Regions from separate parts of the Bradyrhizobium sp. USDA 3650 genome, predicted to be linked through region 1. Evidence: riboswitches for the same ligand, from Rfam matches in the RefSeq annotation. Region 1 holds a riboswitch; the other holds the start of a gene.
What was found. A riboswitch is a leader RNA that binds a small molecule or an ion and turns the genes downstream of it on or off. The one in region 1 is predicted to bind cobalamin.
Positions count from the first base shown of each region.

Region 2: another riboswitch for cobalamin. It lies ahead of ACVIN2_RS07845 (TonB-dependent receptor); the one in region 1 lies ahead of ACVIN2_RS06950 (TonB-dependent receptor domain-containing protein).

Region 1 is NZ_JBSRZG010000001.1:1,417,261-1,420,849, reverse strand. Features, by position in the region: gene cobT (nicotinate-nucleotide--dimethylbenzimidazole phosphoribosyltransferase) at 1-888, shown strand, start outside; gene ACVIN2_RS06955 (histidine phosphatase family protein) at 889-1,461, opposite strand; cobalamin riboswitch at 1,534-1,735, shown strand; gene ACVIN2_RS06950 (TonB-dependent receptor domain-containing protein) at 1,868-3,589, shown strand, end outside.
Region 2 is NZ_JBSRZG010000001.1:1,627,111-1,630,699, reverse strand. Features, by position in the region: gene ACVIN2_RS07845 (TonB-dependent receptor) at 1-2,194, opposite strand, end outside; cobalamin riboswitch at 2,320-2,528, opposite strand; gene ACVIN2_RS07840 (Cj0069 family protein) at 2,613-3,589, opposite strand, start outside.

The DNA.
Region 1 (3,589 bases):
GCGGCGCGGGTGCCGATCGTTATCTTCGCCGGCGATCATGGCATCGTCGCCCAGGGCGTCTCGGCCTATCCGCAGGAAGTGACGATCGCGATGCTGGCGAACTTTGCCTCCGGCGGTGCCGCGATCTCGGTGCTCGCGCGTGAGCTGGGCTCCAGCCTGGAGGTCGTCGATTCCGGCACGCTGGCGCAGGAGGAGATGGCTGGAATCGTGACCGACAAGCCGCGCAGCGGCACGCGCGATTTCAGTATCGAAGCTGCGCTCACCCCCGCAGAGCTGGCATTTGCGTTCGAAGCCGGCCGACGTGCGGTGACGCGCGCGCAGGCCGGGCAGCCCGATCTTCTGATCTTCGGCGAGATGGGAATCGGCAACACCACGACATCGGCGGCGATCGCGGCCGGCTTGCTCGGTGTGAGCGCTGAGGAGATCGCGGGCAGCGGGACCGGCGTTGACGCGGCCGGCCGTGTGCACAAGGCGCGGGTGATCGACGCTGCGATCGCACGCCATGGCATTGCGGGCGCTTCGCCCGAAAAGATCCTGTGCGCCGTCGGCGGTCTCGAGATTGCGGCCATCTGCGGTGCAATTATCGCGGCTGCACAGCTCCGCATCCCCGTGTTGATCGACGGCTTCATCGTGTCGGTGGCGGCGCTGGCGGCGGCGCGGCTCAACCCCTCGTGCCAGCCGTTCCTGCTGGCCTCGCATCAATCCGCCGAGCAGGGCCATCGGCTGGTGCTTCGCGCGCTGAATCTGCAGCCGCTGATCAGCCTCGATCTCAGGCTCGGCGAAGGATCGGGCGCGGCCATCGCGCTGCCGCTGGTGCGGTCGGCCTGTGCGCTCCACAACGGCATGGCGACCTTTGCGCAGGCCAATGTGCCGGATCGTCCGGCCTGATCAAATCGTCCGCTGATTGACGGAGACGACGCGCCAGCCGGTCGCGAGCCGGTCGATCCGGGTCAGCGACAGCGGATCGATCACAAACCGGAGCGCCGCTTGAGGCGTCAGATCCAGCGCGATGCACAGCGCCGCGCGGATCGTGCCGGAATGCACGACGAGCGTCGCGGCCCCGGCGCCGATCCTCGACAGACCCAGCCGGACGCGCGCGACCTGTTCCTCGAAGCTTTCGCCGCCCGGTGGCCGTCCGCACGCAGGATCGCTCCAGAACTGTGCATAGGCCTCGCCACCGGTCGCGGCGAGCTCGTCGTGCCGACGGCCGGTCCAGTCGCCAAAGTTCTGCTCGCTGAATTCGTCCAGCTGCAGCGGCTCGAGCCCCAGCGCGCGGGCCGTCTCGACCGTGCGCCGCGACGGACTCGCATAGCTCGCGGCGTCGCGCGGCAGGCGCTGCCGCAGCGCCTCCAGCTGCGCCCGAGCGCCGAGATCGGCCGGTGCGTCGGCTGCATGGATCGTCCCCGCGACGCCATCGACGGGCGCGTGCCGTATCAGCCAGAGGAAGGTCTCGCCTCCCATGCTTATCTCCAAGGAAACTGGTCGTTGTGGCAATAACGCCGCAACTGGCACATTGACTCTGTCTGGATCGTAATCCTAGATGCTCGCGACGGTTTCCCCGAGAGGGGATGAAAAGGGAATGCGGTGCGGGGACATTGTCCCCAATGCCGTGGCTGCCCCCGCAACTGTAAGCGGCGAATCTTGCATCACATGCCACTGGGTATCTCGGTCCCGGGAAGGCGACGCAAGGTATTGACCCGCGAGCCAGGAGACCTGCCGTCAGCCGTGGTCACACGCGAAGATGTCGGTCGGGGAGTACAGACATTCGGCTTCATCGGAAGGCTTATAAGCCGGAAGATGGGACCTTGGTTCGCGGTGACGTGCCACTGACGTCATACCGAGGTCCAAGACCGTGTCTCCTGTTCACATGATACGACGGCGTGCGCTTCTGCTTGCATCCGCCGCACTCACATCCTTTGTCGTTCTTGATCCCTCCGCCGCGCTGGCGCAGCAGGCTCGCGAACCTCTGCCGCCGGTCGAGGTAACGCCTGCCCAATCCCGCAAGCAGGCCAAGCCCGCCGCGCGGGAGGCGCAGGGCCCACGCCGCGCAGCAGCGCGCCGGCCGGAGACTGCATCCGCAGTGCCCAAGCCTGTCGTGCCGACTGCGGCAGCACAGACGCCGCTCAATACCAATGCCGTCGCCGAAAGCGCCTCGCGCCTTGGCCTGACCGTGCGCGAAACGCCCGCGACCGTGGAGGTGATCTCGGCCGCAACCATGCGCGAGCAGGGCTATCGCACCGTGTCCGACGTCGCGCAGGGAGCGGTTGGCGTCACAGCCGGCGACAATCCGGCCGAGCCGTCGGCTTTCTCCATGCGCGGCTTCACCAATAGCCAGATCAACACGCTCTACAACGGCATCAAGATCGGTCCGCAGAACATGACCTCGCGGATCACCGACACGGCCAACCTGGAGGCCGTCGAATTCCTGAAGGGGCCGGCGTCGCTGATGTCGGGCGAGGGCGCCGCCGGCGGCGCGATCAACTTCGTCACCAAGCAGCCGCACACCGGTCCGATCCGGAACGAGGCGGATTTTTCCTGGGATTCGCTGAACTCGTTCCGCGCGCATTACGGCTCGGGCGGCAGCACCAATGTGCAGGGACTGGACTACCGTTTCGACGTCAGTCGTTCCTCGCTCAACGGCTTTGCCGACGACACCAACACCAAGACGCTCGATGTGTCGGGCCAGCTCAACTACCGCATCTCCGATAGCCTCAAGGTCTGGGGCGCGATCGAATACCGCGAGGATCGTTCGAAAGCCTATTGGGGGGCGCCGCTGGTGCCGATTGCCTTCAGCGGTTCGCATGCGACGACGGGAATCGTGTCCGGCAATTATTTCAACAAGACTGATCTTGGGGCCGTCACGATCGACGACCGCACCTTCAACACCAACTACAACGTCCTCGACAACAAGAACGTGGCGAAGGAAGTGTGGCTGCGCGGCGGCTTCGAGCTGAAGCTCGCGCCCGACCTGACGTTGAAAAGCCAGGCCTATGGTTATGGCGCAGAGCGCACGTGGCTCAACAACGAGGTCGAGGCGTTCAATTCCGGCACGAACATGGTCGACCGTGGGCGCTTCTATGTCGCGCACAGCCAACGCTTGGTCGGCAACATCACCGACCTGGTCTGGGATGCGAATATCGCCGGCTTTGACAACCGCTTGGTCACGACGCTTTCCTCAAGCTACCTTGATTTCGTGAGGCCGGGCGCCGCAAATTTCCCCGATGATTCCGTCTCGCTGGTCAATCCCGATCGCGGCTATTACGGCTTGCTCACGACCAAGCAGCAGACCGCGCGGATCGACAACGAGGCACTGTCGTTCGAGGACCGGTTGAAGTTGACACGGACCTTTGCGGTGGTCGGCGGCCTCCGCGCCGAGCATATCGGGCTCGACCGCAACTCGACCGACAAGACCGGGCTCGTGAACGTTGGCTTTCCGTTCTCGCAATCCTGGGTCCCGACCACGGGTCGCATCGGCTACACGTGGGAAGCCGTTCCGGGCCTGACCTTCTTCAGCCAATATGCGACCGGCGCCGACATCTCGGCCAACAACATCTTCCTGCTCAATCCGACCGATCCGCTCAACCTGACC
Region 2 (3,589 bases), 210 kb from region 1:
ATTTGGTGCCGAAGCGATAGGACGCCCCGGCATTGGCGATGAAGTTCGGGACGTTCGGCGGGGTCTTGCCCGAATAGGATTGGAAGTCGCCATTGCCGTCGACATAGTTGAAGTCAACGAAGCGCGATTGCACGAAGGCGACATTGGCCCACAGCTTCAGGCCGCCGACCGGGTTCACCGCCGCAGCGATCTCGACGCCCTTGGAGGCCATCTTGCCGGCGACGTTGAACACGATGCCGCTCTCGGGCACGTAGACGTTCTTGCGTTCGATGTCGAACGCCGAGAACGTCGCCTCGGCGCGCTTGTCGGATGATTGCAGCTTCACGCCGGTCTCGTAGGTCCGCGACGTCGTCAGCAGCAGCGGCACCTTTGGCGCGAGGATGAAGATGTTGGCCACCGTCGGGTCCGCCGCCGTCGCATATTGGCTGTACAGCATCACCCCGGGCGCGATGTCCCAGGTGTAGCCGATGCGCCCGGTGACCGGATTGAACTTGGTCGAGAACGGATAGCCTTTTCCGGACGCTAGCGAGCCGTCGGGATTGAAGCGCGTGCGCGATAGTTCGATATCCTCGAACCGGATGCCGCCGATCAGCGCGAAGGTCGAGGTCAGCTTGAGCCGGTCCTCGAACGACAGCGCCGTGGTGTCGAGATGGGTGTAGATCTTCTCGTCGCTGCGCGGGCCGTAAAGCCCGCGGTCCGGATTGATCAGCTCGACCGTGTCGGAGAAGAACTTTGTATCCTGCGAGACGTTGAATTGCGAGCTGCTTGCCGCAACCGTAGCGACGAAGCGGTTGTCCATTCCACCGAGGTTGGAATTGACGGTGAGGTCGGTGATGTTGCCATAGAGCCGTTGCGCGTGGTCCAGCGCCAGCCGCTCGCGATAGACGTTGTTCGGCCCGGAATCGTCGAACGAGCTGATCTCGTTGTTGAACCAGTGCCGATGCGCGTCGTAGCCGTAGACCTGGCTGCGCAGCGAGATGTTGTTGGTGATGTCCCACTGGAAGCCGCTGCGCAGCCAGAGCTCGTTGGCCCCGCTGTGATTGTCGAGCACGTTGTAGCTTGTCGTCAGCGTGCGCGCGTCGATGGTAACGGGATTGAGCGCCCCGGCATGGCCGTTGAGGTAGTAATTGGTCCACTGGCCCGAGACGATGCCTGACGTCGGCACGACGCCGGGCGCGTTCGCCGGCACCAGCGGCGTTCCCCAATAGAATCGGTCCTTGTCCTGCTTGTATTCGGCGGCGCCCCAGATCTTCAGGCTGTCGTTGACGCGGTAGTTCAACTGGCCCGAGACGTTGCTGAGCTTCGAATAGGTGTCGTCGATGAAGCTCTTGTCGTTGGAATGGCTGATGTCGAAACGGTAGTCGAGGCCATTGACCAGCGTGCTGCCGCCGGAACCGTAGCCGGCGCGATAGCCGTTGAAGGAATCGTAGGAGGTGAAGGCCTCGTTGATAATGGGCCCGGTGTGCGGCGCCTTGGTGACGTAGTTGATCGCACCGCCGGTGGATCCGAGTCCCGATACCAGGGAGTTGGGGCCCTTGATGATCTCGACCTGCTGCAGATTGGCGGTATCCATGGGCCGGCCCGTCATGGTCGACGGCCCGATCGGGATGCCGTTGTAGAGGGTGGTGAGCTGGTCGCCGCTAAAGCCGCGCATGGAGAAGATTGCGGGCGCGCCCGGCGCATCGCCGCCGGTGACGCCGACCGCGGCCTTGGCGACATCGGTAGTGGTCCTGATGCCCTGATCCTGCATGGTCTGCTGGTCAATGACCTCGACGGTCGCTGGCGTTTCCCGTGCCGTGATTCCGAGCCGGGAGCCGACATCGGTGACGGCGGCCGTGTTCAACGGCGTCTGCACCTGATAGCTCGGAGGCTGGGTTGTTGGGTTGGCAACCACCGGAGCGGCGCGATTACGCCCTACGTTGCGCCGGGCCGTGCGCGATCTCTGAGCGCCGGGGCTGACGGTTACGGCCGGTCTTGGAGTGGGCGGGGTGACGATCACCGGGCCGACCTCGCGGGAGGCGTTGTCGCGGACCGCGGTCTGCGCCATCGCCATGGAGGACAGGGATGTCGAGAGCAGCAAGGCGAGCAGGGCAGGTGTGGCGCGCCGAAAATTGCCGGCTCTTCCCTGAGAGATCTGGATAAGGACACGCGAATGTTCCGGCGCAACGCCCGGACCGAAATAAAGATTTTGCACGACAACGCTCTGCGGCGACGCAAACTAACCGTCACCGCGGTTGCCTTAGCAGTCTGCCTTCGCCCCTAGCGGCAGATGCACCGGCTACTCTTCCGACATCAGGGCACCCCGCCCAATGCGTTCGCGCGTGACCATGGCTGGTAGCAGGTTTCCTGGCTCGCGGGTCATCGCCTTCGACCACCTTCCCAGAGGCCCAAGCGGGGCTCCAGTGGTTCGTTTGGTCGTCGGCTATCCGCCTACAGTTGCGGGGGCAGCCGCGGAATTGCCCACTCGAGGTGGACGCACCGCATTCCCTTGGAGAGTCCTTGCGGACACTACCGCGCGGGAAACTGGCATTTGGCGATGAGCGCGTCAACATCCGCGTATGACCGGCGCCTCTGGCGGAGTGCCGCAGCACGAGATGCCGCGGCATTCTTGCTTAGGGCCTCCTGTCCGCCGATCCAGCCGGTTGCGTTTGCGAGAGCCGCTGCTTCACCGTCCTTGCGATCGCCGCCGGGGCCTCCTCGGGGATCGCGAAGCATGAACTCGCGTTGATCTCGCACAGGACGTAGGTGTCGGCACCGGCCGCGTCTTTCGGACCGTACAGGAAGTCCGCGTCCCAGATGACCGGAAGCGAGCCTGCGTCGATGTCCAGCGTCTTCATCATTCCCGGGGTCCACTCGTCTTCCATCAAGCGACGCAGCCGCTGGAAGCGCGAGTCTGCGTTCGAGGTATAGAGCCGCGGTCCGGCCTCGGAACGGGCATCCGGCGAGTCAACCAGGGCTTTGACTTTGTGAGAGCCGAAGCCGGCACAGCGATCGCCCGCCATATAGCAGCGCACCACGCCTTCGCTCAAGCGAGGCTGGAATGGCTGATCGACCACGCTGCCGTTCTCGAAATATTCCGTGCAGCGACCGAGAAAACTCTCCAACGTCAGTTCCTCGGAGACATCCTTGGTCGCGTCCAGCACCTTTATCATCGGGGAATTCGGCAGGCTCTCGACCTTCCACACGCCTTGGCCGCCGTTACCGCGGTTGCGCTTGATCACGCGCGGACCGGTGGCGAGCCGTGTCGGCAACTCGGCGCGCATGGCCTCGGCGGTTTGATATAAAGCCGTGTCGCATCCCCACCCCATCGAGCGGGTACGATAGAGTACCTCCTTGGTGCCCATCTTGAGAATGACGTCCGGATGAGCGCTGACCCACACGCCCCGCGCCGCTACGTCGCGAAGCAGGGGATCAAGCTCAACCCGCGTCTTGCCCTGGTGGATCGGATCGACCCAGACGAGCACGCCGTCCACCGCGAGCAACTGCTCGCGGACCTCTTCGGCGAGGCTTTCGTCGTAGATCGCCGGCCGGGCTTCGATGCCGACCGCCGCGAGTGCTCCGAAGACGCGGACGAAGCGGCTGTTTTGCG